Regions from separate parts of the Micromonospora jinlongensis genome, predicted to be linked through region 4. Evidence: riboswitches for the same ligand, from Rfam matches in the RefSeq annotation. Region 4 holds a riboswitch; each other region holds the start of a gene.
What was found. Region 4 has a riboswitch for cobalamin ahead of HNR22_RS20830 (ABC transporter substrate-binding protein). Riboswitches for the same ligand answer to the same signal wherever they lie in the genome.
Positions count from the first base shown of each region.

Region 1 (7,270 bases), 4.2 Mb from region 4:
TCGGCCATCGGGTCCTCGACGGAGCTGATCGGGTACCGGGAGACCAGGTCGAGCAGGTGGTCGATGTGCTGCTCGACGGTGCGCTCGCGCCCCTCACCGACGTAGTCGTAGACGCCGTCGCGGAAGAACTCCGAGCTGGCCGGATCGAGGCACATCGTGATGTCGGTGCCGGGTTCGTAGCCGGCCTCCTCGATGGCGCGCAGCACGAAACTCAGCGCCTCGTCGGCGGTCGTGAATGGTGGTGCGAAGCCGCCCTCGTCGCCGACGTTGGTGTGGTGACCGGCCACGGCGAGCGATGCCTTCAGGGTGTGGAAGACCTCAGATCCCATCCGGACCGCCTCGGCGAAGCTCCGCGCTCCCACCGGGGTGATCATGAACTCCTGGAAGTCGAGCGGGTTGTCGGCGTGTGCCCCGCCGTTGATGATGTTCATCATCGGCACCGGCAGCAGGCGGGCCCCGACGCCACCGACGTAGCGGTAGAGCGGCTGCCGGTGCGCCAGCGCCGCCGCCTTCGCCGCCGCCAGGGACACGGCGAGGATCGCGTTGGCACCCAGGCGACCCTTGTCCTTCGACCCGTCGAGCGCGATCATCGTCTCGTCGATCAGGGCCTGGTCCTCCGCGTCGAGCCCGGTCACCGCGTCGGCGATCTCACCGTTCACCGCGCCGACCGCCGTCGTGACGCCCTTGCCGTGGAAGCGCTTGCGGTCCCCGTCGCGCAGCTCGACCGCCTCGTTCGCCCCCGTCGACGCCCCGGAGGGCACGGCCGCCCGCCCGGTCGATCCGTCCGTGAGGACCACGTCGGCCTCCACGGTCGGGTTGCCCCTGCTGTCGAGAATCTGCCGACCACGCACCCGACTGATTGCCGTCATCACACACTCCCTGCTCACGATGCCTTTTCGCCGCCAGACTGGCAGGAAACGGCGGTCCTGGCACCGCGACGATCGACACGTTGACCCGTACCCCAGGGTGCGGGTTTAGGGTCGCGGGATGCGGGTGGGTGAGCTGGCACGACGGACCGGGACGACGGTCCGGGCCTTGCGGTACTACGAGTCGGCCGGGCTGGTCGTGCCCCGGAGGTTGGGCAACGGCTACCGGGAGTACGACGCGATCGCGGTGCGGCTGGTGGCACAGATCCGCGAGTTGATGGCGCTCGGCCTCACCGTCGAGGAGACCCGCCCGTTCGTCGAGTCGATCGCCGGTGGAGCCGACGACGCCGACGTGTGCGCGGCGGCGGTGGCCACGTACCGCAGCAGCATCACCGGCCTGCAGGAGCGGATCGGCAAACTGACCGCCCAGCGGGACGCGCTGGACGCCCGCCTCGACGCAGCCGCGTCCCAGGTCGTGCCCGGCAGCGCGGCGGCCGGCACCGACCCCGCCGCGCTGGTCGGCACCAGCCTGCCATCCCTGTCCTTCTACGGCACCGACGGCCGCCCGGTCGATCTGGGTGCGCTCGGCGACGGGCGCACCGTCATCTTCGTGTACCCACTGACCGGGCGGCCGGGCGTCGACCTGCCCAACGGGCTGCTGGAGGTCCATGGCGCCCGGGGCAGCACCGAGCAGGCCGCCTGGTTCCGCGACCACCACGCGGAACTCCGTGCGGCCGGCGCCGCCCGGGTGTACGGCCTGTCCGCGCAGTCGACCGGATACCAGCGGGAACTCGCGCACCGGCTGCGGTTGCCCTACCCGCTGATCCCCGACCCGAGGCTGACGCTGGCCGACGCGCTGCGTCTGCCGACCCGCGCCGCCGGTGACATGACGCTCTACGAGCGGTTGACGCTGATCATCGCCGACGGCGAGGTCGAACACGTCTTCCACCCGATTCCGGACCCGGCGTCGCACCCCCTGCACGTGATGCGGTGGCTCACCAAGCGACGCCAGGCCCCCGGATCGGTTGCCGCCTAGGGCCTGTGTCGAAGTCCTCGGCTCGACCGAGGACTTCGACACAGGCCCTAAAAGTCGTCGTCAAAGGCGACGGTGCCGCTCACCCCGACCTGGTACGCCGAGACGCGCCGCTCGAAGAAGTTGGACAGCTCCTGCACGTCCTGCAACTCCATGAAGGCGAACGGGTTGGTTGACCCGTAGTGCGGGGCGATGCCGAGCTGGGCGAGGCGACGGTCCGCGACGTGCTGGAGGTACTCCCGCATGTCTTCCAGGATCAGGCCGGGCACACCGTGGCCCAACAGGTCCTCGGCGAACTGCACCTCACACTCGACGGCCTCGGTGAGCATCCGCCGAACCTGGTCGGCGAGGTCGTCGTCGAACAGGTCCGGCTCCTCGGCGCGGACGGTGTCGACCACGTCGAACGCGAACGCCATGTGCATCGACTCGTCCCGGAACACCCAGTTGGTGCCGGAGGCCAGGCCGTGCAGCAGCCCACGGGAGCGCAGGAAGTAGACGTACGCGAACGCGCCGTAGAAGAACAGCCCCTCGATGCAGGCGGCGAAGCAGATCAGGTTGAGCAGGAACGTCCGTCGGTCCTCCCGGGACCGCAGCTCCCGCAGGTCGTTCAGGGAGTCGATCCAGCGGAAACAGAACTCGGCCTTGCGACGGATCGAGGGGATGTTCTCGATGGCGGCGAAGGCCTCGAAGCGCTCGGTCTCATCGGGCACGTACGTGTCGAGCAGGTTGAGGTAGAACTGGACGTGCACGGCCTCCTCGAACAGCTGCCGGGACAGGTAGAGGCGGCCCTCGGGGCTGTTGACGTGCTGGTACAGGTTGAGCACCAGGTTGTTCGCGACGATCGTGTCGCCGGTGGCGAAGAACGCCACCAGACGGCTGACCAGGTGCCGCTCGGCCGGCGACAGCTTGTCCAGGTCGGCGAGGTCGGCGTGCAGATCCACCTCCTCGACCGTCCAGGTGTTACGGATGGCGTCGCGGAACCGGTCGAAGAAGTGCGGGTAGCGCATCGGGCGGAGGGTGAGGTCCATCCCGGGGTCGAGCAGCATGTGCGTGGTCCTCGTTTCGGCGGTGTCGGCGGTAGCGGCGGTGGCGGTGTCGGCGGTCACTGGCAGGCCTCGCACGACTCGGGGTTCTCCAACGAGCAGGCCAGCGCCTCCGCGTCGGCCACCACCGGGGCGACGACGGCGACGGGCGCGACGGCGCTGACGGTGGCCTGCTGGATCCGCGTTGCTGGGCGGGAGCGCAGGTAGTAGGTGGTCTTCAGCCCGGCCTTCCAGGCGTACAGGTACATCGAGGACAGCTTGCCGATGGTCGGTGCGGCCAGGAACAGGTTCAGCGACTGGGACTGGTCGATGAACGGGGCACGGGCCGCGGCCAGGTCGATCAGGGCGCGCTGCGGCAGCTCCCACGCGGTGCGGAACAACTCCCGTACGCCGGCCGGCAGCTCGGCGATGTCCTGCACGGACCCCTCGGCCCGCTTGATGGCCGACCGGATCCGGTCGGTCCACAGACCACGGGCCTTCAGCTCGCGTACCAGAGCGGTGTTGACCTGGAGGAACTCCCCCGACAGGGTCTCGCGCTTGAACAGGTTGGACACCTGCGGCTCGATGCACTCGTAGCACCCGGCGATCGAGGCGATGGTCGCGGTCGGGGCTACCGCCACCAGCAACGAGTTGCGCAGCCCGTACGCCTCGACCCGCTCGCGCAGCGCGTCCCACCGTGCGGTCTGCGTACCCTCGACGCCCCACAGGTCGGGCTGGAGCTGGCCCCGCGCGGCCCGGGTCTGCGGATACGCCGGATGCGCGCCGAAGTCGCGGGCCAGGTCGGCGGAGGTCTCCAGCGCGGTCAGGTACAGCTCCTCGCTGATCCGGGTGGACAGCTCCCGCGCGGCCGGCGAGTCGAAGGGCAGCCGCAGCGCGAAGAAGACGTCCTGGAGGCCCATCAGCCCGAGCCCGACCGGCCGCCAGCGGGGGTTGCTCGCCGCCGCCTGCGAGGTCGGGTAGTAGTTGATGTCGATGACCCGGTCCAGGAACGTCACCGCGGTACGGACCGTGGCGCGCAGCCGCTCCCAGTCGATGCCACCGTCGGTGAGGTGGGCGGCGAGGTTCACCGAACCGAGGTTGCACACGGCCGTCTCGACGTCGCTGGACACCTCCACGATCTCGGTGCAGAGGTTGGACAGGTGCACCACGTTGCCCGGCTCGGCGGTCTGGTTGCACAACCGGTTGGCGGCGTCCTTGAAGGTCATCCACCCGTTGCCGGTCTGGGCCAGGGTCCGCATCATCTTCCCGTACAGCTCCCGCGCCGGGACCTGCCGCACGTACCGGCCCTGCGCCTCGGCCTCGCGGTACGCGGCGTCGAACCGCTCCCCCCACAGGTCGGGCAGCTCGGGCACCTCGTGCGGGTCGAACAGCGACCACAGCTCGTCGGCCTCGACCCGGCGCATGAACTCGTCCGGGATCCAGTTGGCCAGGTTGAGGTTGTGGGTACGTCGGGCGTCCTCGCCGGTGTTGTCGCGCAGTTGCAGGAACTCCTCGATGTCCGGGTGCCACGGCTCCAGGTAGACGCAGGCCGCGCCCTTGCGCCGGCCACCCTGGTTGACCGCGGCGACGCTCGCGTCCAGCGTGCGCAGCCACGGCACGATCCCGTTGGACTGCCCGTTGGTACCGCGGATCAGCGCGCCCCGGGACCGCACCCGGGAGTACGCGATACCGATGCCACCGGCGAACTTGGACAGGTTCGCGACCTGGGCGTACCGCTGGTAGATCGAGTCCAGCTCGTCGAGCGGGGAGTCGACCAGATAGCAGGAGGACATCTGGGTGTGCCGGGTGCCGGAGTTGAACAGGGTCGGCGAGCTGGGCAGGTAGGCCAGGCTGGACATCAGCCGGTAGAACCCGGTCGCCTCGTCGGGCGTGGTGGACAGACCACAGGCCACCCGCAGCAGCCAGTACTGCGGGGTCTCCAGCACCAGCCTGCTGGTGGGGTGGCGCAGCAGGTACCGGTCGGCCACCGTACGCAGGCCGAAGTACTCGAATCGCCGGTCGCCGTCCGGATCGACGGCGGCGTCGAGCATCGCGGCGTGTGCGGCGACGAACGCGGCGGTGTCGTCTCCGATCAGGCCCTCGGCGTGGCCGACCCGGATCGCCGCGCTGAACGAGGTGATTCCCTGCCGACGCACCTCCTTGTCGACGTAACCGGCCAGCAGCCGGGCGGCGAGGCGCGAGTACTGCGGCTCCTCGCCGATCATCTCGGCCGCGGTCTGGATGGACAACCGGTCCAGCTCGGCCGTCGTCGCGCCGTCGTACAGGCCGCTGATGGTGCGGGTGGCGACGCGCATCGGGTCGACGTCGGTCAGGTCGTCGGCCCACCGCTCGACCGCCCGGACGATCTTGTTCACGTCCACGGGTTCGGTGGCGCCGTCGCGCTTGCGGACCTGCATCGGCGTCCGGCGCACTGTCGCGTCGCCGCTGACCGGGACTGCCTCGGTGACTGTCACCACTCGCTCCTCGGAGTTCGAGACCTGGTGGTCCGGACGCGAGGAGACAGACACCGACGGACGCCACGCCGGCACGGCGTGGGTCAGGTGGCGTCAGCCGTCCCACGCGGCCTCGGACCGCCGCCCACCCGGGTGCGGGTACGCGGCGCGCTGGCAGGTCTTCGGACTCGTGGGCACGACCGGGCTGGCCGGTCTCCTACTGGCCGTCGCTTCCCAGGCCGCTTGGTGGCCCAGTGCTGATGACGGCGGTCGTTCCCACTCACCGCTGCGGGACAGTCCCGGATTTCCACCGGGTTCCCTCTTGCCTCGACCACACCGGATGAGCGGTCGAACCAGCTGCGCTCGACACCATATATAGGGATGCAGGCGTTGTCACACCCCACATGTCGACCCCGGGCGTGTCGGCGGCGGTCCGGTGACGACCGTCACGGCCGGGTGTCGGCACGCCGTTCAGCGGCGGATTCGTGGTTGCGCCCGTCAGCCAGGCACCGGGGTGACCGCACTCGGGCGCGCCTCGGGGAGACGACTCGGGGGGTACCGTGCTCGACCCTGCTCCGCCTATCCTCGGGGACTCAGGCGCTCCGACAGTGGAAGCGGAATCATGCCGTACGTTCTCGACACCGCCGTCATACCGCTTCCGGATCGTATCGAGGCCATCAGGACGGCGATGCTGCACGCGTCGGCGCCCTGTCACGTCATCCATGAGGATCCCGACGGCGACATCTTCTGCCGGATGGAACTGTGGGACCTCGGCAACAGCAACATCTTCATCAGCCGTTCCTCCGGCATCCGCCTGCTGCGTACGGCCAAACTCGCCAGACAGGACGCGATGCCGGTCGTCGCCCTGTCCGTGCAGCAACGCGCCCACGGCCACCTCGATCAGCACAAGCACCTACAGGTGGTTCCGCCGGGCGAGCTCCTCGCCGTCGACCTGTCAGCGCCGTACGACTACTCCTGGTCCGGCGACGGAGCGGCCGGCTGCATCCAGATTCCCAGTGACCAGCTCGGACTGCCGATCGACGTCATCCGGCACGCCATCCACCGACTGCGAGCCAGCCCGCTGTACCGCATGGTCACCGACCACATCACGAACCTCACCAGGAATCCGGCGCGGATCACGGCCGACCCGACGGCGGCGATCGTCACCACCACCAGCATCGAGTTGACCCGGGCGCTGCTGGCATCCGCCGACCGCACGGAACGGCTCGCGAGGCAGGTGCTCGCCGAGACCATCCTCACCCGCGTCCGCACGTACGTCCGCCATCACCTGGCCGACCCCGACCTCACGCCCGGCCGCATCGCCGCGGCACACAACATCTCCCTGCGACACCTCTACAAGGTCTGCGCGGACGCCGACATCAGTCTCGAGCAGTGGATCATCAGCGAACGGCTCCAGAGCGTGTGGCACGATCTGCGTCGGCCAGACAAGCGGCATCTGCCGGTCGCCGTGATCGCACGCCGTTGGGGCTTCCGGGACTCGACGCACTTCACCCGACGGTTCAAGGCCCGCTACGGCTTCTCACCCGCTCAGTGGCGCCGCTCGTGCGAGGAGACGCCGCCGTCCTGATCGTGCGCTGTGGACAACGTTCGTGCACACAGAGCCGGTCAGAAATCGAAGCGCCGAGGTTAGATTCGCACCGTCCGGGGCGAAGGTGAGGGAGGCGACGACGACCAGGTCGTCCCCTTCGCGGTGGGCGGGCAGGCATCCGCCGCCCGCATCAAGAACGCCCGTCTGCTGGTTTACCCCGGGGCGCCGCACGGCCCACCGACACGCACAGGGACCAACTCGGCCGCGACCTGCTCGACATTCTTTCTGGAAGGACGCCTGACATGGCACCCGACACGATCATGCTCGTCCACGGATTCTGGGTCACC
Region 1 is NZ_JACCHK010000001.1:481,282-488,551, reverse strand. Features, by position in the region: gene eno (phosphopyruvate hydratase) at 1-869, opposite strand, end outside; gene HNR22_RS01545 (MerR family transcriptional regulator) at 988-1,902, shown strand; gene HNR22_RS01540 (ribonucleotide-diphosphate reductase subunit beta) at 1,950-2,945, opposite strand; gene HNR22_RS01535 (ribonucleoside-diphosphate reductase subunit alpha) at 3,002-5,338, opposite strand; cobalamin riboswitch at 5,531-5,747, opposite strand; gene HNR22_RS01530 (helix-turn-helix domain-containing protein) at 5,997-6,962, shown strand; gene HNR22_RS01525 (alpha/beta hydrolase) at 7,226-7,270, shown strand, end outside.
Region 1: it holds a riboswitch for cobalamin, as region 4 does, so the genes downstream of both, HNR22_RS01535 (ribonucleoside-diphosphate reductase subunit alpha) here and HNR22_RS20830 (ABC transporter substrate-binding protein) in region 4, are expected to answer to the same signal.

Region 2 (7,270 bases), 2.9 Mb from region 4:
ACCGGGCGCTCAACTCCCCGGCCAAGGCAGACACGTCGACCTTGAGAGCACGCGCGATGCGATCCAGCATGTGAATGCGCGGCGGCAAGATGCGATCGGTCTCCACTGCCTTGACCCACTCGGCGCTGCGCCCGACCAACCCCCCGAGCACCGCACGGGTCTTCCCGGACCGCTCCCGGTAGACCTTCAACCGCTGTCCGAAAGTCAACTCCGGCAAGAAATCCATCCCGGACCTCCTCATAGCGCGGGACGCACCGTCGGCGCCCAGGCCGCCGCCACCCAACGCTACCGGCCTGCCTGCCGCCTCATAACCCCTCACACGCCGCGCGTCGCCTTCCACGCCGACGCCCAAAGCCCTGGCCTCCTCGCTTGTAAGTTCGGGGCGCTTCGTGCGGCGACATCCGTCTTCGCACGCGACCTCGGGCGGCGATCCGCACTTCGCCGTCCGCGGCGGTCCTCGTTCGAGGCCAGTGCTGTCACTGTTGCTGTCGACAGTCTGATAGCCGTCATCAAAGCAGCAGGGCTGAGCTGTCTCAACGGTCCACCAGAGTCCATGGACGTCCGGCGCTGCCCGCACCCGTCGTCACCCAGTTGGTCACCCAGCCCAAGCCTCCTTGACCCCAGGCACGCGCGGGGTTCGTATGGCTCTAAGATCCTTCTCTTCGGCAGGTGATACGCCTCCGGAGTCCTCGAAGGCGGATTCGCCATGATCCCTGATCGGACTGATGTAAGCGGCCGCCTGGATAGGGCGCTGGCGGGTGTGGCCGCCACGTTCCAGGGCATGACGGCCCACCGGCAGGAGTCCAACTGCGAGTGTCACTGGGGCAGCGCGGAGGAACTGGCACTGCTCAAGACCCCGGACGTGCCGCTTGACGACGACCTGCTCCGCCGCACGTACTGGACCACAGACTGGCACTACCCCGGCCCGCTGCTGCGCCGGATCCTGCCCCAACTGACCCAGAGCCTCGTGGCGGGCCGCGTAGAGCCAATGGCCGGGATGGAGAGCCTTGGGCTGTTGTTCACCGCCGGCCGCTGGCAGGAGTGGCCCACCGGACAACAGGACGCCCTGCGGGAATTCGTGGACGCCTGGTGGCTGCACGTCCTGGTCGAGCCCGATGCAAAGGTGCCCGCCCATGAGGCCCTAACACTCCTCGCCGAGGCCACCACCAAGCTCGCCCCGTGGTTGGCTATCTGGGCAGAGTTGCTGGTCGACGCGGTGGCGCGGCGGCGGCTGGTCACAGCCGTGGATGAGTGGATGGACGACCTGCTGGGCGATGCGCTCCCTTGGTCGAGTTGGCACAACGAGGACACGTGGTGCCCGACGCTGTCGCTGTGGGTGCTACGACACGCGCCGGCCGTACTGCGGGAGCACGACGCGTCGATCGAATTACACGACTACATCCGGCTGCTTGTCCTACCCTACGCCGATCGGTGGGACCGATAATCGCGGCGGCGACCGTGCTGTGGGTCCAACCCCACCCCGCTGACCTTGCCATCCCGTCTGCCGCCGACCCGCCCTCCTGGGGGGTGGGCTGCTCCTCGGACTGGCCAGCGCCGCGACGGACGGACCGAGCGCTTCTCAGCCGTCGGCGCCGTCGAGCAGCGCGCGCCGTAGCGCCAGCCGGTGCTCCCGACGGATCTCCGCCTCCCGGTACCGACGCCGGTCCCCGTCGGTCTCCGGCAGCAGCGGCGGCACCGTACGGGGCTGACCGTCGTCGTCGATGGCGACCATGACCAGGTGGGCGGTGGCCACGTCGGTGGGCGGCACCGCACGGTCCCACCGGTCGGCGGTCACCTTGACGGCCACCTCCATCGAGCTGCGGCCGGCCCAGGTGATCCGGGCGTCGACGTGCACGACGTCGCCGACCCGTACCGCGCGCAGGAACGCGGTCTCGTCGATGGCGGCGGTCACCGCCGGCCCGTCGGAGTGCCGGGCGGCGACCACACCGGCGACGGAGTCAATGAGGTTGAGGATCCGGCCGCCGTGCACCGTACCCATCAGGTTGGTGTGGTGCTGGTCCATGATCTGCGACAGGGTCAGGTGCGACGCCGACGGCGCTCGGCCGGCGATCGTGGTGGTGTCGTGCACAGCGGTAGTCCGTCCCTCGGGAAACCACACCGCCGGGTCGCGGGCACACGCTGACGAGGACGCGCCACACGCACGGCCCGTCACCCGCTCAGCCCACCCGCGAGGCCGACGGCAGCGCACACGGTTGTGTACGCGGCGCCGGCAGGTCTTCGGACTCGCGGGCCTGACCGGTCGCGCCGGTCCCCTACTGGCCGTCGCTTCCCAGGCCTGCTGGCCCAGTGCTGATGACGGCGGTCGTTCCCACTCACCGCTGCGGGGCAGCCCCGGATTTCCACCGGGTTCCCTCTTACGACGCCCAGTCGGTCACGACGGGGCGAACCAGCGCCGTCGGCAGCATAGCTGGCCAGGGATTCCGTCCATTCGGCGCGGCGTGCTGCGGCGGCACGGCGTCCTCATCGTCAACTTTTGCCATCTGAGGAAAAAGATCGCCACCTCTTGAAAAAAGTCTCACGGCGGTGAGGATATTCAAATGCGTCGTCTCCCTCAGACTTGCGGGCGGGTGGTCTCGGGCCTCCTCGCGCTCCTCCTCGCCTCGGCGGTCGCCCTCCTCGCGTCCGCCCAACCCGCCGCAGCTCACGGGACTCTCGCCATGTCCACGCCAGCGAGCGGCGCCACGGTGAACGAGCCGTTGACGTCGGTGCGGCTCTACTTCACCGAGAAGGCCGCCGCCAACGCGTTCTTCACGATCACCGCACCGGGCGGCGTCCGGGTCGACAACGGCTGGTCGTACGGGGAGCCGAAGCCGCTGGACAAGCCGGTGCGGGAGTACTTCCTGGTCAACGGACAGTTCGAGCCACGGGAGTACACGACGGGGTTCCCCGTGGTGGTGCCCGTCTCCCACCTGCCGGCCAAGGGCCAGTACTCGGTGAGCTACCTGTCGGTCGCCTCGGACGGCGACACCGTGCGGGGCACGTTGACCTTCCGCTACAACGGGCGGGTGACGGCAGCGCCGCAGGGGTGGAGTGCGCCGTCGACGCAGCCGGACCCGGCGCTGGTGGCCGCCACCGAGCAGCACGGATCATCTGGGCAGGGCTCAGCGGTTCCGACCACCGCAGTCGAGTCGGCGGCCCCGCCGTCCGCGGCTGCGGCGGCCCCGCCGACCGGGTCGAGCGATGAAAGCGGCCCCGGAGCACTGGCCTGGGCCGGCTTGGCGGTGGCGGTCGGGGCGGTGGCCGGGTTCTTCTTCTGGCGTCGCCGATCGGCTTCCACAGGCAGAGCCACCGGCCGGGGCCGTACCTCGTCGGCGACCTCCGGTCGACGCGGCGGCGGTGCCCGTACCACGAACAAGGCCGCCGCGGGCAAGGCCAGCGGCGGCAAGGCCAGCGGTGCCAGGGCCAGCAGTGGCAGGGCCAACGGTGGCACGGTCGGCGCGGCGACCGTGGCGCAGACCACGGGCGACAAGCGGCGACCCACCACCGTGCCGGCGGCACGCAAGAGCAACGCGGTCGTCACGGCCCGCACGGGCGTCGCAGTCGATTCGACGGCGACCGATCAGGCGGCGAAGGCCTCCGCCACCACGGACGGCGCGCCGACGGTCGACCCCGACCCGAGGCCCGACGCGGACCTCGCCGCCGTGACACCCGGGTCCCGGCTGAGCAACACCCATCTGGCGCTGCTCGTCGGTGGGCTGGTGATCGCCCTGCTGGCCGGGTTCGGGTTGGCTCGCGTCGGGACCGGCGACGAGAGCCCGACGGGCGGCACCGCCCGACAGGCCGCGGGTGGTCCGCCTGCCCCGGGGCAGGCGGAGTCCGCGACCGACGGGCACCAACACCCGGCGGGCACCGGGCCGCACACGCATCGCGGTGACGGCGCAACGGGCGACACGCTGGCGACCGGGACGACGGTCAGCGCCGGTGGGTACGCCCTGCAACCGTTGGAGCGGTCCCAACCGCTTGGTGTACGCGCGGACTACCGTTTCCGCATCGTCGGGACCGACCGGCAGCCGGCGACGCGTTTCGCTGTCGTACACGACAAGCCGTTGCACCTGATCGTGGTGGGCCGCGACCTGTCCGGCTACCAGCACCTGCACCCGACGATGGCGCCCGACGGCACCTGGAGCGTCCCGGTGACGCTGGCCCGGCCCGGCGGCTACCGCGTCTACGCGGACTTCTCCGTCACCGCGACCAACGGCACACAGGTCCCTCTCGTGCTGGGCGTCGACCACACCGTGCCCGGCGCGCACACCCCGACCGCGCTGCCGCCGGTGCAGGCCCAGGCGACGGCCGGGCCGTACGCGGTGTCGATGAACGGCACCCCGACGGTGGGAGTGACGGCGCCGATGCACTTCCAGGTCAACGCACCCGCGCTGGAGCGGTACCTCGGCGCGTACGGGCACCTGGTCGTCGTCCGGGAGGGCGACCTCGGGTACGTGCACGTCCACCCCGAGCTGGAGCTGGTCGACGGGTCGGTCAAGTTCTGGCTGACCGCCCCGAGTTCGGGCCGGTACCGGGCGTTCTTCGACTTCCAGGTCGCCGGCAAGGTGCACACCGCCGAGTTCACGATCAACGTGCCCTGAGACCGGAACTTTCTCCCTGCTGCGGCCGACCATCCAGCCAGCAGCAATCAACGGAGGAAGAACACATGCGCACCACCAGCCCGCTCGGTTCACGCCGCTCGGCCACCGTCCTCGCCGCCGCCATCCTGGCGGTGGGCGCCGCGGGTTGCGGCGCGTCCGACTCTTCGTCGGCAGCGCAGCCGAGCCCGTCCGTGTCGGCCTCGGCAAACCCGGACGCCGGTGTGATCGGCATTCGTGACCCGTGGGTCAAGGCGGCCGACAAGGGGATGACGGCGGCCTTCGGGACGCTGGTCAACGAGGGCGACAGCGATGTCACCCTCACCAGCGCCACGACCTCGGTGTCGCCGATGGAGCTGCACGAGATGGCCATGAAGGACGGCACGATGGTCATGCGGCAGAAGCAGGGCGGCATCGTGATCAAGGCCAGGGGCACGCACGCGTTGGAGCCCGGTGGCGACCACCTCATGCTGATGAACCTCACCAAGCCGGTCCAGGCCGGTGACGAGGTGACCTTCACCCTGACCTTCGCCGACGGCAGGACCCAGCAGTTCCGCGCGGTGGCCAAGCCGTTCACCGGCGCGCAGGAGAGCTACGCCCCCGGGCACGGCGAGCCCATGCCCGGCATGAGCGCTACGCCGGGGATGAGCATGAGCCCGGCATCGTGACCGAGACGTCACCCGTCCGGCCGGTGAGCAGGCGTGGCCTGCTCACCGGCGGGGCTCTCGCCGTCGGCGGTGCCGTGGCCGGCGGGGCCACGATCGCCGCGACCCGTGCCGGGCAGACCAGGCCACCGGCGGCGAGCGCTGCCGACACGACGCTGGCGGCGACCGTCGGCGGCCTGGTCGAGCCGTTCCACGGCGCCCGGCAGGCCGGGGTGGCCACCGAACCGCAGGCCCACGCGGCATTCGTCGCGTTGACCCTGCGGGCCGGCACCGACCGGGCCGCGCTGGGGCGGATGCTGCGGCTGCTCACCGACGACGCGGCCCGGCTCAGCCGGGGCCAACCCGCTCTGGCCGACACCGAGGCCGAACTCGGGCTGCTGCCGGCACGACTGACGGTGACCTTCGGCTTCGGGCCCGGCCTGTACCGGGCCGCCGGCGTCGACGACCGGCGGCCCGCCTCGGTGGTCGATCTGCCGTCGTTCCGCGTCGACCGGCTCCAGCCGGCCTGGTCCGGCGGTGATCTGCTGTTGCAGATCTGCGCGGACGACGCGATCACCGTCGCCCACGCCCAACGAGTCCTGATCAAGGACAGTCGGCCCTTCGCCACCGTCCGCTGGGTCCAGCAGGGCTTCCGGCGCAGCCCCGGCGTCGAGCCGGGCGGCCACACCCAACGCAACCTGTTCGGCCAGCTCGACGGCACCGCCAACCCCCGGCCCGGCACACCGCTGGACACCGCCCTCTGGGTGCCGGACGGCCCGGCGTGGCTGCGCGACAGCACCACACTGGTGGTGCGGCGCATCAGCATGAACATGGAGACCTGGGACCTGCTCGGCCGCACCGATCGCGAACTCGCCGTCGGACGGCGGCTCGACACCGGCGCTCCCCTCACCGGCACCGCCGAGCACGACGAGCCCGACTTCGCCGCCACCGGCCCCGACGGGCTCACCGTCATCCCCGACTTCTCGCACCTGACCCGGGCGCATGTCACCGACGACCGGCTGAAGATCCTGCGCCGGCCCTACAACTACGACGGGGTGCCGACCGCCCAGGGCCACGCCGACAGCGGGTTGATCTTCACCTCGTACCAGGCCGACATCGCCAGGCAGTTCCTGCCCATCCAACGCCGGTTGGCCGACCGGGACCTGCTCAACGAATGGACCACGCCGATCGGGTCCGCCGTCTTCGCCATCCCACCCGGATGTCCACCGGACGGTTGGATCGGCGAGCAGGTGCTCGGATGATCACGCCAACCGGAGACTCGTCATGACCGTGCCGCCGTCCCGCCCCACCGCCGTCCGGCTCGGCGCGGCGGTGCTCGCCGTCATCGTGGCACTGCTCGTCCCGGCCGCCCCGGCCTGGGCGCACAACTCGCTCAAGTCGGCGACGCCGGCCCGGGACGCGACAGTGCCGAGCGCACCGCCCGAGGTCACCCTCGAATTCATGCAGCCGCTCGACCCGACGTTCACCACCATCGTGCTCACCGACGCCGCCAGGCGGAAGCTCGCCACCGGCGACCCGGTGGTCGTCGGGGTGAAGAGCACGGTCCAGGTGACCGACCCACTGCCGAACGGGACGTACACGGTCGCCTACCGGGTCGTCTCCGCCGATGGGCACCCGGTCCAGGGGTCGTACTCGTTCACGGTGGCCGACCCGGCGTCCAGCGCCGCGCCGGTCGCCGACCCCGGTACGTCGGCCGCCGCCCCGTCCGCCGTCGGCGCGGTGAAGACCGATGGCGGCCCGGGTGCGGGCGTGCTCGTCGCGGGTGCCGTGCTGGCCGCTCTCGTCGTGGTGGCGGCTGGGCTGCTGTGGCGGCGGGCCGCCCGTCGCTGACCCGACCCGCTCTCGCCTCTCCGGCACCCGTCGGAAGCTGATCCGCGAGGGCCGGTCACAGTGGTCAGACCACCGTCTGTTTTGTGGTCGGCAAGGCGTCGACCATCGACTTCTGCACGTTGATCGTGTCCGCGATGATCTCGTGGGGCGTGTTGGCCATCCACTGCATCACCG
Region 2 is NZ_JACCHK010000001.1:1,745,126-1,752,395, forward strand. Features, by position in the region: gene HNR22_RS07415 (helix-turn-helix domain-containing protein) at 1-226, opposite strand, end outside; gene HNR22_RS07420 (hypothetical protein) at 761-1,444, shown strand; gene HNR22_RS07425 (acyl-CoA thioesterase) at 1,580-2,023, opposite strand; cobalamin riboswitch at 2,213-2,427, opposite strand; gene HNR22_RS07430 (copper resistance protein CopC) at 2,559-4,604, shown strand; gene HNR22_RS07435 (copper chaperone PCu(A)C) at 4,670-5,269, shown strand; gene HNR22_RS07440 (Dyp-type peroxidase) at 5,293-6,507, shown strand; gene HNR22_RS07445 (copper resistance CopC family protein) at 6,530-7,096, shown strand; gene HNR22_RS07450 (cupin domain-containing protein) at 7,161-7,270, opposite strand, start outside.
Region 2: it holds a riboswitch for cobalamin, as region 4 does, so the genes downstream of both, HNR22_RS07425 (acyl-CoA thioesterase) here and HNR22_RS20830 (ABC transporter substrate-binding protein) in region 4, are expected to answer to the same signal.

Region 3 (7,270 bases), 4.2 Mb from region 4:
CCGCCCCACGCGCTTGTCGCGCAACCACTGTTAGCGTCGTCTGCCATGGCCGATCACGCGCTGCTCGCCTCGGGGCGCGACGCCGACGTCTACGTGCTCGACGAGTCGCGGGTGCTGCGCCGGTACCGGCAGGGTGGGGACAGCGCGCCCGAGGCGGCGTTGATGGCGTATGTCGGGGTCGCCGGCTACCCGGTGCCCGTGGTGTACGACGCCCAAGGGCCCGACCTGGTGCTCGAACGACTCGACGGCGAGACTCTCCTGGCGTCGATGCTGGCCGGACGCACCGCCATCGGCGCGGCCGCCGACCTGCTCGTGGGCCTGCTCGACCGCCTCCACAGCCTGCCGGCCCGGTTCAGCGTTGACCCGTCGGACCGCGTCCTGCACCTCGACCTGCACCCACAGAACGTCATGGTGACCTCGCGCGGGCCCGTGGTCATCGATTGGCGCAACGCGGCCGAGGGACCGGCAGACCTGGACGTGGCCATGACCGCTCTCATCCTCGCCGACGTGGCGGTCAGCCCGGACCCGCAGCTCGCCGATCTTGCCCGGGACGGCCTCGACGCCTTTCAGCGACGCGCGCAGCCACCCCGGGCCAGCCAACTACGGCGTGCGGTGGGTCAGCGCCGGGTCGACCCGGCGCTGACCGCCGTCGAGAAGTCCGCCCTGGGCCGTGCCGCCGCACTGGTCCATACTCGGGCGGGCTGAAGCAGACCGTCCGGTCGGGCTCAGCGGCGCGGCAGCAGCGCGACGCCGGGCCTCTCATCGCGCTGGCCCGGCGACGGTGTATTGCTTTCAGGCGGCATACCTCGGAGTCATATCTATACCTCTGAGGTATATCGCTCTCCGGGCCGTCCACCCGCCGCTCAGCTCACTGCGGGCCCTGGATTCATGACCACACCATCGCGGAGTCGACCCACCTCGGCTCCGCGCCCAGCGCGACACCGCCGCCAACAGCACCCTCCCGGTCCGGTACCTGTCGGCGCCGGTGTCGGCATCGTGGCCGCCGGCCGCCTGGGCGCGGCGGCCCGCGCCGTTGGCGTGACCTCAACCTGCTCGCGGCGCGCACAGTCGGAGTTGCCAGCGCGTGCCCTGGCTGGTGAGCCGGATGATCGCCAACGGCTCCACGTCCAGCTGCCGGTACGTCGCCATTGGCAGGCCGAGGGCGTGCACGACCGCGACCCGGATCACCAGCGGGTGGGTGACCGCGATGACGCGCCCGCCGGCTCGGTGCTGCTCGTCCAGCCAACTGCCGACCCGATCCCGCACGGCCGCGACGGACTCACCGCCGTGCGGTGCCGAGTTCGGTGTGGACAACCAGTCGTGTAGGGCCTGCGGGTGCGTGCCGGCGATCTCTTCGAGCGACCGTCCGGTCCAGTCTCCGTAGTCGCAGTCGGCCAACGCCGTCTCGATCGTCGGCAGCAGACCGAAGGCGGCGGCGGTCTGCCGGGCCGCCGCCGCTGGGCTGCACAGGCAGGTGTCGTGCATGCCGAGGTGCCCACGCCGGTCCGGATCCGCGTGGGCCTGGGCGAGGGTGGCGCGCAGACCGCCCTCGTCCAGACCGTCGTCGGGCCCGCCGAAGCGGGCCCGACGCAGGGCGGCGGTGTGACCGTGGGCGACCAGCCGGAGGCTGGTGACGGTCATGTGCTGGGCAGGGCGGCGGCGGCCTGACGGCGTCGATCGTGGTGCATCAGGGCCGCGAACAGCAGGCCGATCCCGGTCCAGAGCACCACCTGGGTGCCGAGGGAGGCCAGTCGGAAGTTCCACAGCAGCGTCGCGGGGAAGTCGGTGGGGACTTCCTGGAACGAGGGAAGCACCACGTAGGACGCGACGGTGACCAGCAGAAAGCCGCCGACGGCCGCGGCGACGCGTTGCCACAGTGGTGCCTGCGCGCCGACCGACCGGTAGCCCAGCGAGCCGGCCCACACGGCCACCAGACCGAGCACCACCATCAGCAGGTAGGTGACGGTGCGTTGGTTGATGGTGGCCGGGTCGCCGACCGCCGGGGGGTTCGCCGGGTACTTGAGGAACGGCACGATCACCGCGCCGAGCAGCGCCGCACCGGCCAGCAGCAGGCCGGAACGCCCGTCGTCGTCGGTCCGCCGCCGACGGGCCAGCAGGACGTACGCCGTGGCCAGCAGACCGCCCATCGCGGCGCCGAACAGGCCGGTGGCCAGGAACAGCCCGCCGCGTTGGCCGCTCCGGGTGACCAGGGCCTCGTCGTGCTGGTGCCCGCCAGCGGCGGGTTCGGCGTGCGAGGCCGCCTCCTCGATCGCGATGGCTGCCTCGACGTGCGGTTCGCCGGCGACGTAGGCGAACGTCCCGGCGAGCAGGCCAGCGATCAGGCCGGCGAGCAGGCCGCGGACGAGGACGGCGAGGAACGGGGGAGCGGTGGTGGCGTTCAGTGGCACGGAACACCGAGCAGGTGCCGGCCGTCGTGCATGAGCTCGTGCAGGTACATACCGCTGCGCGACACCGCACCCTGGTCGAACGCGACGAGGTAGGCCAGCAGGGTGAGCGCCACGACGGTCGCCAGGACCGTCCACAGAAGACGCGTGGTGCCAGCGGGATTCACCAACGGCTGGCTGGACGTGGAGCTGGACATATGATCACGAACCTCCCCGGGGATGACGCGTCCCCATCGCAAGGCTGCGGACGACCGAGCGTCCTGGCTCACGGGCCCCATTTGAGGTGGGGGAACCGCTCACAGTGGCGCGACCGCGCCGGAATCACACCGGCTTCCCTCGCGTCGCCGCAGATAGTGGGTCGACGGTATCGGTGCCGCCGCAGGCGGTCAACCCGGCCCCGCAACGGGTGAGGCACCGGCGCCCGAGGCTTCAGCGCCGCCCGATTCGTCTGATCAAAACCCGGCCGCCGTCGGCGGGCATCCTTCGCCGCGGCCGAACCCGACGCGACGGCGAAGCTCTCCGGGCTGGTGGCCGGGGTGAACGGCGCGGCCTGGACGACGGCGGACCCGCGGCCCGCTGTCGAGCACGCGCTCGACTGTTCGGCCCGGGTCTGCTGATTCTTGGCTCGGACCGGCCGGTCTGTCTGCTCGCCGCCCGGTACACCGGTTGGGTTCGTGAGGAGGCGAGCGCGGCGGGCGTCGAAGACATAGCATGTTATCGATAACAATCGGATTGTGGTGCGTTGGCTCGCGGGGCGGCCATCGACAACAGGTCATGCCGTTCTGATCGGACATAGGGCTCCGAGGGCTCGCGTAACGACGACAAAACATGGTCGCAAGACCTTGGCAACACACGCACGTGCATGGCATGGTAACGCCTGATCAAGGGAAACATCCGACCTATCTCCGTGGGTGGCGCGGGCCCGAGCCCGTCTCTCCCTGCCGAGGAGGCTCGGCCGGTCACCGGTGCTCCGCTCGCCGACGGCTCTCCCGTCGCGTGCGGCGCCACGCTTGGGGAGGTCAGGGCCGACGATGAGCACCGTCGAGGCAACCACCGGCACGCAGCACGGCACGCCCAGCGACTGGTTCCGGGAACGGATCTCCCACGCCGTCTCCGAGCTGACCGCCGCCACCGCGCTCGTCGTGCTGTTCATCGTGTTGACTTTCGCCAGCCCCTACTTCCTGACCGCGGACAACCTCTTCAACATCGGGGCGCAGACCGCGGTGATCGCCATCATCGCCACGGCGCAGACGATGGTCATCATCACGAGGGGCATCGACCTCTCCGTGGGATCGGTCGCCGCGCTCGCCGGCGTGGCGGGGGCGATGGTCGTACGCGACCTCGGCTTTCCACTCTGGGCGGCGACAACGGTCGCGATCGGCGTCGGCGCGCTGGCCGGGCTGCTCAACGGGCTGCTGGTGACCGTGGCTCGGATCCCACCGTTCATCGCGACGCTGGGAACGATGTCCGTCGGACGCGGGCTCGTCTTCATCATCACCGGGGCGGTCGGCGTCTACGGCCTGCCCCGATCCTTCCAACTGCTCGGCAACGGGGAGATCGTCGGCATCCCGTTCGCCGTGGTGATCACCGTACTGGTCGCCGTCGGTGTCGCCTTCCTGCTCTCCCAGACCCGCTTCGGTCAGTACACGTACGCGATGGGCTCCAATCTGGAGGCCGCACGCCGGTCGGGCATCCGGGTCGGGCGGCACCTGACCGGCGTGTACGTGCTGGCGGGTGTGCTCGTCGGGCTGGGCGGCATGATCGCGGCCTCGCGGGTCAACTCCGGCCAGCCGAACTACGGGATCTCGCTGGAGCTCGACGTCATCGCCGCCGCGGTCATCGGTGGGGCAAGCCTGTTCGGAGGTCAGGGCCGGATCGTCGGGACGATCATCGGCGCGTTCCTCATCGCCCTGGTCCGCAACGGCGCCGTCCTGCTCGACATCAGCATCCACTACCAGCAGGTGATCGTCGGCCTGATCATCTGGGCCGCCGTCTACTTCGACCAGTACCGCCGACGGCGGCTGGAATCACGGGGTTGACATGCCATTCCGAGAGTCCGAACGAGGAAGGACACACACCATGGCACACACCACCACCAGCCGGCGGACACGCGGGCCACTCCTGCGCGCGCAGGCGATTCTGGCCGTGGCCGCGGCGACCGCTCTGCTCAGCGCCTGCGGCGGGGTCGAGGTCCGGGACGGAGGCGACGGCGCGACCAAGGACGCGAGCGGGCCGTTGAAGCTCGCTGTGGTCCCGAAGGCGGTCGGGGCCGACTACTGGAACACGGTGAAGGCGGGCGCCGAGTGCGCCGCGCAACGCGCGGGTGACGTCACCGTCCAGTGGGACGGGGTGACCACCGAAACCGATGTCGAGGGTCAGGTCAACCTGATCCAGAACTACGTCACCAAGAAGGTCGACGGCATCGTCTACGCGGCCACCGACTCCAGTGCGTTGGCGCCCGCCACCGACAAGGCGCTCGCCGCGAACATCCCGGTTGCGATGATCGACTCTGGCACCAGCCCGCAGCCGTCGAACGTGCCGCTGTTCGCCACCGACAACCGCGCGTCGGCCACCGAGGCGGCGAAGCTGCTCGCCACCGAACTCGGCCCCGGCAACCACGAGGTGGCGCTGGTCGAGTTCCAGCCCGGGTCGCAGACCAACACCGAGCGGGTCGACGGTTTCAAGGCCGGCCTCGCCCAGTATCCGAACCTGAAGCTGGTCGGCCAGCAGCCCAGCCGCAGTGACGTCAACGAGGCACGACGCGTCACCGAGAACATCCTCACCGCCAACCCCGACCTCGCGGGCGTCTTCGCGGCCAACGAGCCGAGTGTGCTCGGCGCCGCGCAGGCCATCCAGGCGGCCGGCAAGTCCGGCAAGGTGGTCATCATCGGGTGGGACGCCGCTCCGGACGAGATCGCCGGCGTACGCAGCGGCCAGATCTCCGCGCTGGTCGTGCAGAACCCGTTCAAGATGGGCTACTTCGGCGTCGACAAGATGGTCAAGCACCTGCGGGACAAGGCGCCGCTGGCGTCGGCCGACACCGGCGTCACGTTCGTCACCAAGGAGAACATCGACTCCGCGGAGATCAAGGCGGTGCTCGAGCCCAGCTGCGCCAACCCCCCGGTGCGGTGATGGGTACGATCCCGACGGCCACCGCCGACAGCGGCCGCCAACCCACCGCCGACGACCCGCCGGTCCTCGAAGCCCGTGGCATCGTCAAGCGGTTCGGGCACGTCGAGGCGCTGCGCGGTGCCGACTTCACGGTCCACCGGGGTGAGGTCGTCGCGTTGATCGGCGACAACGGTGCCGGGAAGAGCACCCTCATCAAGACACTGTCCGGTGTGCACCCGCCCGACGAGGGCGAGATCCGGGTGGGTGGTCGTCCCGTCCAGTTCTCGACCCCGGTCGACGCCCGGCGCGCCGGGGTGGAGACCGTCTACCAGGACCTCGCCGTCGCCGACGACCTCAGCGTGGCCGCCAACCTGTACCTCGGGCGGGAGATCCTGCGCTCCGGGCCGCTGGGTCGGCTCGGGCTGCTCGACAAGCGCGCGATGCGGCTGGGCGCGGCCGCCGCCCTGGACGAGCTGGGGGTACGGATCCCCCGGGTCACCACCCCGATCGCGATGTTGTCCGGTGGGCAACGGCAGTGCGTCGCGGTTGCCCGCGCCATCATCTGGGCGACCAGCGTGGTCATCCTCGACGAGCCCACCGCCGCACTCGGTGTCGTCCAGACCGGGCGGGTGCTCGACGTGGTCCGGCGCGCCCGCGACGCCGGCATGTCGGTGGTGCTGGTGAGCCACAACATGCCGCAGGTGCTTGAGATCGCCGACCGGGTCGAGGTGCTGCGCCTCGGTCGGCGGGCGGCCCGACTGCGCGCCGACGAGGTCACCACCGACGACCTGGTGGCGGCGATGACCGGGAGCACCAGCGTGGAACGCGACGAGCGGTGACCGTGGCCGTCGACCGGGGCGCGCCCGATCTCACCCGGTGCTGGCCTCGGCGTCGTCGGGCAACCCGTACAACGACTCCTCCACCCCGATCAGGTGGTTGGCCATCCGGATGCGGGCCCGATCCGGGTCGCGTGCCGCAAGGGCCTTGAGGATCGCCACGTGCTCGTCGTGGGTACGCCGGTCCGCGCCTTCCTCGTGCAGGCTCCGCCACAGCCGGCCCCGCACTGTGCGCCCGGCGAACGCCTCGATCAGCCCGACGAGCACCGGATTCTCGGCGTGCACCGCGATGATGCGGTGGAAGGCGATGTCGATCTCGAGGATGCGCTCGTGGTCCTGCGGTGACTGGCCGACCATCCGGGCCGCCTCGGCAAGCAGGTCCCCGGCCTGGGCGAGGGCCTCGTCGGTCATCCTGGTCGCCGCCAGTCGGGCGGCCTCGCACTCCAGCAGCCGCCGGACGGTGTGGATGTGCCGGGGGTCGCCCTGGCCCTGGAAGTCCACCACGAAGCCCATCGGAGCCAGCAGTTGCGGCGCGTCGAGGTTGGTGACGTAGGTGCCGTCGCCCTGACGGATGTTGACGATGCCGAGGATCGACAGAGCCGACATGCCCTCGCGCAGCGACCCCCGCGAAACGCCGAGCGACTCGGCGAGGTCCTTCTCGATGGGCAGTCGGTCCCCGGGCTTGAACTGCCCTTCGAGGATCATCCGCTTGATGCCGTTCACCACTTCGTCGGTGCGCGACATGACACCCCCTAGCGGCCGGCGGGGGTGGCCGTCCCACCCGCGATCACGTACGGCTCCGAGGATGACACGGTAGTCGGGTCCGACGCCGCCCAGTAGTGGCCGTCGGGAAACCGGTAGAGCGCGACCGACTCGGGACGCATCCGGGTGGAGTAGCCGGGCTGGCTGGGCAGGACG
Region 3 is NZ_JACCHK010000001.1:470,980-478,249, forward strand. Features, by position in the region: gene HNR22_RS01475 (phosphotransferase) at 46-705, shown strand; gene HNR22_RS01480 (histidine phosphatase family protein) at 1,045-1,641, opposite strand; gene HNR22_RS01485 (CbtA family protein) at 1,638-2,408, opposite strand; gene HNR22_RS01490 (CbtB domain-containing protein) at 2,399-2,602, opposite strand; cobalamin riboswitch at 2,638-2,783, opposite strand; gene HNR22_RS01495 (ABC transporter permease) at 3,437-4,444, shown strand; gene HNR22_RS01500 (ABC transporter substrate-binding protein) at 4,485-5,537, shown strand; gene HNR22_RS01505 (ATP-binding cassette domain-containing protein) at 5,537-6,355, shown strand; gene HNR22_RS01510 (FadR/GntR family transcriptional regulator) at 6,386-7,096, opposite strand; gene HNR22_RS01515 (enolase C-terminal domain-like protein) at 7,105-7,270, opposite strand, start outside.
Region 3: it holds a riboswitch for cobalamin, as region 4 does, so the genes downstream of both, HNR22_RS01490 (CbtB domain-containing protein) here and HNR22_RS20830 (ABC transporter substrate-binding protein) in region 4, are expected to answer to the same signal.

Region 4 (7,270 bases):
CGAACTGGTCACTCCCGACCCCGAGGGCGCGAAGGTCTTCTACGAGCTGGTCTTCGGCTGGCAGCCGGACGACCAGGCGGTGGGCCCCATGACGTACACCGGCTGGCGGCTCGGGACGCAGATCGTCGCCGGGATGATGCCGCCGCTGGCCGACGACTTCCCGGCCGACCTGCCCGCGTACTGGACGGTGTACTTCGCGGTGACCGACGCGGACGCCGCCGCGGCCCGCGCCGCCGAGCTGGGCGGAACGATCCTGGTCCCGCCCCGGGACATCCCGGCGGGCCGGTTCGCAGCCCTACGCGACCCCCAGGGTGCCCTCTTCTCCGTCATCGACCTCGGCCCCTGACCTGGACGACCTCGCGCGGGGGCGGACCGGGACCACCAGTGGGCCGTGGGTGCCGGGGACCACCCGGACGCTGGCCCGGTAGTGGGTCGCCAGCAGGTGCTCGGTCAGCACCTCGGACGGGGTTCCGGCGGCCACCACCTGACCGCTGGCGAGCATCACCATCCGGTCGGCGTACTCGCCGGCGAGGGAGAGGTCGTGCATCGTGGCGAGGACGGTCAGGCCGTGCTCGCGGCGCAACTGGTCGACCAGTTCCAGCACCTCCTGCTGGTGCCCGATGTCGAGTGCGCTGGTCGGCTCGTCGAGCAGCAGCAGCGTCGCGCCCTGGGCGAGCGCCCGGGCGAGGAACACCCGCTGTCGTTCGCCTCCGGAGAGGGTGGCCAGCTCACGGCGGTGGAAGCCGGTGAGGTCCAACCGGCCGAGCACCTCGTGCACGGCGTCGAGGTCGGCGGTCGACTCCCGCCCCAGTGTGGGGATGTACGGGGTGCGGCCGAGCAGCACGTAGTCCAGCACCGACATGCCGGGCGGCACCACCGGCGACTGTGCCACGGTGGCCACCACCCGGGCGCGGTCCCGGCGGCGCAGCGCGGTGCTCGCCGTACCGAACAGGGTGATCACCCCCGGCGCGGGCAGCAGGCCGCCGACGGCGCGCAACAGGGTGGACTTGCCGGCGCCGTTCGGGCCGATCACGGTGACCCACTCGCCGACGGCGACGGTGAGGTCGACGCCGGTCAGGATCGGTGTGCCGCCGAGGTCGACGTGCAGCCCGCGCACCTCGACGGCCGGCACACCGCCGTCGCCACCCACGGACGAAAGACTCCCGGACGGAAGACCCCCGGACGGAAGACCGCCGGACGGGCCGGCGGCGGGCTCGCGGCTCACGTGAGCACCCGTCGGGCGGTCCGCAGCACGATCACGAAGAACGGGCCGCCCAGCAGGGCGGTCACCACCCCGATCGGCACCTCGGACGGAGCGGCGACGGTGCGGGCCACCACGTCGGTCAGCGCCAGGAACGCACCGCCGAACAGCAGTGACAGCGGCAGGATCGCCCGGTAGCTCGACCCGGCGAGCAGCCGGACGGTGTGCGGCACGATGATGCCGACGAAGCCGATCAGGCCGGTCGCGGAGACCGCCGCGGCGGTGCCCAGGGAGGCTGCGGCGATCAACAGGTAGCGGGTGCGTTGCGGGTGCAGGCCCAGACTTCTCGCCTCGTCGTCACCGACCGCGAGGACGTCCAGCTCGCGGCGGTGCAGCAGCACCACCACCGTGGTCAGAGCGGCGTACGGCAGCACCAGCAGCACGTCGTGCCAGCCGGCGGTGGCCAGCCGGCCGAGCAGCCAGGAGTAGACCGGTTGGATGCTGTCGGAGTGTCGTTGCAGCAGGTACGTCTGCCCGGCGGAGAGGAACGCGGAGACCGCCACTCCGGCCAGGATCAGCATCGCCGGTGAGCCGCCGCGCCCGCCGGCCGCGCCGAGCACGTAGGTCATCGTGACGGCGAGCAGTGAACCGGCGAACGCGGCCAACGGGATGGTCATCGGCAGCCCGGAGATCGCACCTTGCCGGCCGGCACCGCCGAGGGCGATCGCCGCGGTGACCGCGAGGCCGGCGCCAGCGGCCACGCCCAGGAGGTACGGGTCGGCGAGCGGGTTGCGGAACACGCCCTGGTAGCAGCCACCGGCGAGGGCGAGCAGCCCGCCGACCAGCAGGCCCAGCACCACTCGGGGCAACCGCAGCTCGGTGACGATCGCGATCTCTCGCTCGGAGAGGCCGCTGTCGAGGTGCACCCCCGGGATCAGGTTGAGCAGCTCGGCCGCGACGCTGCCGGCGGGCAGGCTGACCGGGCCGAGCGACACCCCGGCGACGAGCGCGACGAGCACCGCGAACACCCCGGCGACCAGCCATCGCTTGCGCAGCCCGGCGGGCCGGGCTGTTGACGGCAGCCCAGCGGGCCGCGACGCGGACGGCGGTCCGGCGGACCGGGCCGCGGGAAGCGGCCCGGTCACCGAGCCGTCTTTCGTTCGCGACTGCGGGGCTCGCAAACCCGGCTCACTCCTCGCTCACCGACGGACGACGGTCACGCGGGCACCCTGGCGACCGCGTCGATGATGACCCGGAGCAGGTCCACGACCCGCGGCCCCCAGCGGGAGGCGACGTCGTCGTCCAGTGCGATGACCTGGTTGTTCTTCACCGCGGTGAGCCCGGCCCAGCCGCTGCGCGCCTTGACCGAGTCGGCGTTCTGCTGGCAGCACTTGGAGTCGGCCAGGAAGACGAAGTCCGGGTTGGCCTTGACGATGAACTCCTGGGACAGCTGCGGGTAGCCGGCGTTCTTACCGTCCGCGTCGGCGGGGTCGGCGATGTTGGTCAGACCGACCTGGCTGTAGAGCGTGCCGATGAAGGTCTTGCTGGTCGCGCTGTACAGCTCGGGGCCCAGCTCGTGGTAGTAGGTGAGCTTCTCGGCGCGCTGCGGCAGGTCCTTGACCAGCTTGGCGATGTCGTCCTTCATCCGGCTGGCGACGTCGGTGGCCTGGTCGGCGTGCCCGGTCAGCGTGCCCAGTTCGGTGATCTGCCGGTACGTGTCGTCGAGCGTGGTGGCCGCCGGGGTCTGGTACACCGGGATCTTCAGCTTGCCGAGCTGCTCGACGATCTTGTTGCGGTCGTCGGAGAGCACCACCAGGTCGGGGTTCTTACCGGCGATCGCCTCGGCGTTCGGCTGGAAGGCGGAGAGGTCGCTCTTGGGAGCGTCGGCCGGGTAGTTGGACTGGTCGTCGACGGCGGTCACCTGCGGGCCGGCACCGATCGCGAAGAGCATCTCGGTGGCGGTCGGCGACAGCGCGACGATCTTCTCGGGGCGCTTGTCGAGGGTGAGCGTGCCGACCGTGACCGGGTACGCGGCGGCCGCGGTGCCGGTGGTCGGCTTGTCGTCGGCCTTCTCGGCGCAGGCGCCGAGGGCTAGCGCGGCGACCGCGAGGGTCGCGGCGAAGAGCCGAGGGGTACGTCTGAACATGGGGCCTCCTGTCGGTCGAGGAGTGTGGTGCTTCGCCGACAGGGACTTTCGTACGCCCGCCCACGAGGCGCCCTTCCTCGAGAGCGCGTATCGCGACCGATCCGCAGGCGACCTGGCTCGTCCCCACCGTCGGGTGGGGCATCACAGTTGCGGGACAGCGCCGGGTTTAGCACCGGCTTCGCTGCGGACTGGTCGGTAAGACGGTAGCGCACCGCCGGGACGTGCCGGATCGATCAAGGGGCGATCGGTGCCGGACGATCGGAACCGCGACACAGTAGGGATATGTCCCGTATCTGGAGGCTCGGGAGCGGGTGGTGGGGCCCCGCCGGGGCGGAGCGGGACCCCACCCGATCAGGAGGACGTGATGGTGACGTTGTCCACAGCCGCCTCGACCAGGCTGGCGCCGGAGGCATCCGCCGCCTCGACGAGGATGCGGACCGACTGCCCGGCGTACGGGGTGAGGTTGAGGTTGGCAACCGCCCAACTCCCGTTGCGGTTGGTCGCCGCGCCGGCCTGGGTGAGCAGCGCGGTGGTGCCGCCGTTGTGCACGACACTCACCCGCAGGTAGTCCGCCGACGAGGCGTTCGAGCCGTGCGCCAGATACCAGGCCAGCGAGAGATTCAGTGTGCCGGACGACGGCAGGGTCACCGCCGGGGACCGGGCACTGGTCACGCCGCCGTCGAGGTCGTAGTCACCCGCCGCCGAGCCGGCGAGCCGGCCGGTGACCAGGTCGTTGGATCCGGCGTACGGGGTGAGCTGCTTGGCGCCGGAGGACGTGGTCGCCTGGGCGGCGCCCCGCTCGAACGCGCCGACGGTGGCGGTGTCGGTGCCGGACGGGTTGATGGTCCAGCCGGTGGCGGTCTCGAAGGTGTCCGACCAGACCGTGGTGCCGCCACCACCGCTGCCGCAGTACTGCGCCTGCTTGCCGATGGCCCGGTACGGGCAGTCGGCGTACTCGCTGAGCAGCAGCACGGCCTCGCGGTTGCGGCTGGTCTGCGCGGGGATCACCTCGTCGGGCGGGTAGAAGCCGCCGCCGCCGGACGAGCCCGGGTACATCTCGAAGGTGTACGCCCAGATGTTGTGGGTGGCCCACATCCAGTCCAGGCTGTCCCCGTCGGTGATGTAGAGGTCGCTGGACTGTTCCGGGGTGTAGTTGTTGGTCGCCGCCATCTGCTGGCCGATGGTGGCGAAGGTGTTGTACTGGTCCGCGTTCATGCCCGTCGCGGTGTTCGCCGTCGTGTAGCCGTACGGCCAGAGCACCAGCTGCGAATACGTGTGGAAGTCGATGTTGGCCTTGATCTGCTGCACGCCACCGACCACCCGACCGTTGACGAAGTTGCGCAACGCCTGCGTTTCCGGGGCGGAGAACGCCGACGGCCCCCGGTAGGTCTCCGACGAGGTGGAGCCGGACGAGCCGCCGCAGCAACCCCAGTTGTAGCCCCAGTTGCGGTTCAGGTCGGTGCCGACGTTGGACGAACCACTGTTGGGCTGCCGGTTCTTGCGCCAGGACCGGTACGACCCGGTGGCGATGTCGTACTCGCTGCCGTCCGGGTTGACCGTCGGCACGATCCAGATCTCCCGACCGTTGACGATGTTGGTGATCCGGGAGTCGGAGCCGTAGCTGTCGGTGAACAGGTTGAGCAGGTAGATCGCCATCTCGACGGTCAGGTGCTCACGGGCGTGCTGTTGGGAGTTGAACAGGATCTCGGGTTCGTTCTCGTCGGTGCCGACGTTGTCGGAGATCTTCACCGCCATAAGGTCGCGGCCCTCGTACGACGAACCGATGCTGATCTTGCGGGCGATCGCCGGATGGTCGGCGACGACCTGGTTCACGACGGCGGTCAGTTCCGCGTAGTCGTGGTAGTTGGAGTCGGCGGGCGGGAAGGCCATCGTGCCGATCTCGCCGGCGCCGCGCTCGGCGTTGGGTGGCGGCGCCAGCGGTTCCAGCCGGAAGCCGAGCTTGCCGATCGCGGCGGCCTCACCCGCGGTCGCCGAGATGTGCAGCACGCCGTGTTCCGAGTAGTCGATGGCGGCTCCGGTACGGGCCACCGCGTTGCGGTCGGCGAGGGTCCGGGGCCCGAGCACCCGGTAGCTGGCGGCGGCCGGCTCGGTGGACCGGTCCGGTGCGGGTCGGGCGGCGACCGGACCAGCGGCGACGGTGACGATGCCCAGCCCGGTGACGACGGCGAGCACCAGGACGCGGCGGAGAGGGATGGGCGTGCGGAGGGCCATGGACTACCTCCTCGATGAGCGGGAGATCCCGCTTGGTGAAGGACACTTCACCACCTGTCACATGGTCATATCAATATCCTTCGCTGCCTTGTCCATCCCGAGCCGATCATCCCGGCGGCAATGATTTTCCACTCAGGAACATCTGGCGAAACTTCCCTCCAAGCGGAAAACTGACCAACGACGATGCCCCTCTCGACACCGCGGAGCACCCATGGCCAGATCCCGCCTGCACGCGGCCGCCCTCGCCGGCGTCACCGCGCTCACCCTGCTCGCCACCAGCGCGCCCGCGACGGCGGCCCGCCCGCCCGCCGCCACCCACGACGAGCAGATCACCTTCCAGGACTGGTCCGGGCCCGCCGACTGGCACCGGGGCAGCCGGTCCGGCACCCGCGTGGTGCCCGGCGCCCGAGCGGGCCTCACCCTCGCCCGTCCGGCCGGCACCACCGAGTACGCCGACCCGCACACCGGCACCACCCGCACCTGGGAATACGGCACCTGGACCTCGCCGGTGACCCGGATCGGGTTCGACGCCAGCGAGTTGATCGCCTCCTGGAACGCGGAAACCCCCGCCGGCACCTGGATCCAGGTGGAGATGCAGGGCAGCTACACCAGCGGCGACCAGACCCCGTGGTACGTGATGGGTCGCTGGGCGTCCGGCGACACCGACATCAAGCGGACCAGCGTCAACCGGCAGGGTGACCCCTGGTCGACGATCTGGACCGACACCTTCAGCATCGACGACGCCACCGCCGGGGTGCTGCTGCGGTCGTACCAGCTGCGGCTGACCCTCTACCGGGCACCCGGGCAGACCGCCGCACCGGTGGTGCGGATGCTCGGCGCGATGAGTTCCACAGTGCCGGACCGGTTCACCGTGACCCCGAGCGCCGGGCACATCGCCTGGGGCGTGGAGCTGCCGGTGCCGCGCTACTCGCAGAACGTGCACTCCGGGCACTACCCTGAGTACGACGGCGGCGGCGAGGCGTGGTGCTCACCCACCTCCACGGAGATGGTGGTCGAGTACTGGGGCCGCAAACCCTCGGAGGCCGACACCTCCTGGGTGGACCCGACCTACCCCGACCCGACGGTCAACCACGCGGCCCGGATGACCTACGACTACGCGTACGACGGTGCCGGCAACTGGCCGTTCAACACCGCGTACGCGGCCAGCTTCCCCGGCCTGGAGGGCCGGGTGACCCGACTGCACTCTCTGGACGAGCTGGAGCGCTTCATCGCCGCCGGCATCCCCGTCGTGACCAGCCAGTCCTTCCTCGCCAGTGAGCTGGACGGGGCGAACTACGGCACCTCCGGGCACCTGTTCGTGGTGGTCGGCTTCACCGCCGACGGCGACGTGATCGTCAACGACCCCGCCTCGTCCAGCAACGACGTGGTGCGCAACGTCTACAAGCGCGCGCAGTTCGAGCAGATCTGGCTGCGGACCAAGCGCACCAACGCCAGCGGCGGCGTCTCCGGCGGCTCCGGCGGCATCGCGTACCTGATCAAGCCCACCTCGAAGCCCTGGCCCAAGGTCCCCGGCTCCACCAACTGGTAACCCAACCCACCCAGTGCGCCGTTGATCATGAAGTTATTGCTCCGACACGCCGAGTGGTCGGGCAATAACTTCATGATCAACGCGGAGTATCGGGGCCTTCAGCCGGGCGGGTGGGGTTGGGGTTGGGGTCGTCTTCGCCGGC
Region 4 is NZ_JACCHK010000001.1:4,662,575-4,669,844, reverse strand. Features, by position in the region: gene HNR22_RS20845 (VOC family protein) at 1-346, shown strand, start outside; gene HNR22_RS20840 (ABC transporter ATP-binding protein) at 296-1,150, opposite strand; gene HNR22_RS20835 (FecCD family ABC transporter permease) at 1,222-2,283, opposite strand; gene HNR22_RS20830 (ABC transporter substrate-binding protein) at 2,418-3,347, opposite strand; cobalamin riboswitch at 3,433-3,555, opposite strand; gene HNR22_RS20825 (M14 family metallopeptidase) at 3,699-5,579, opposite strand; gene HNR22_RS20820 (C39 family peptidase) at 5,791-7,128, shown strand; gene HNR22_RS20815 (DUF4229 domain-containing protein) at 7,205-7,270, opposite strand, start outside.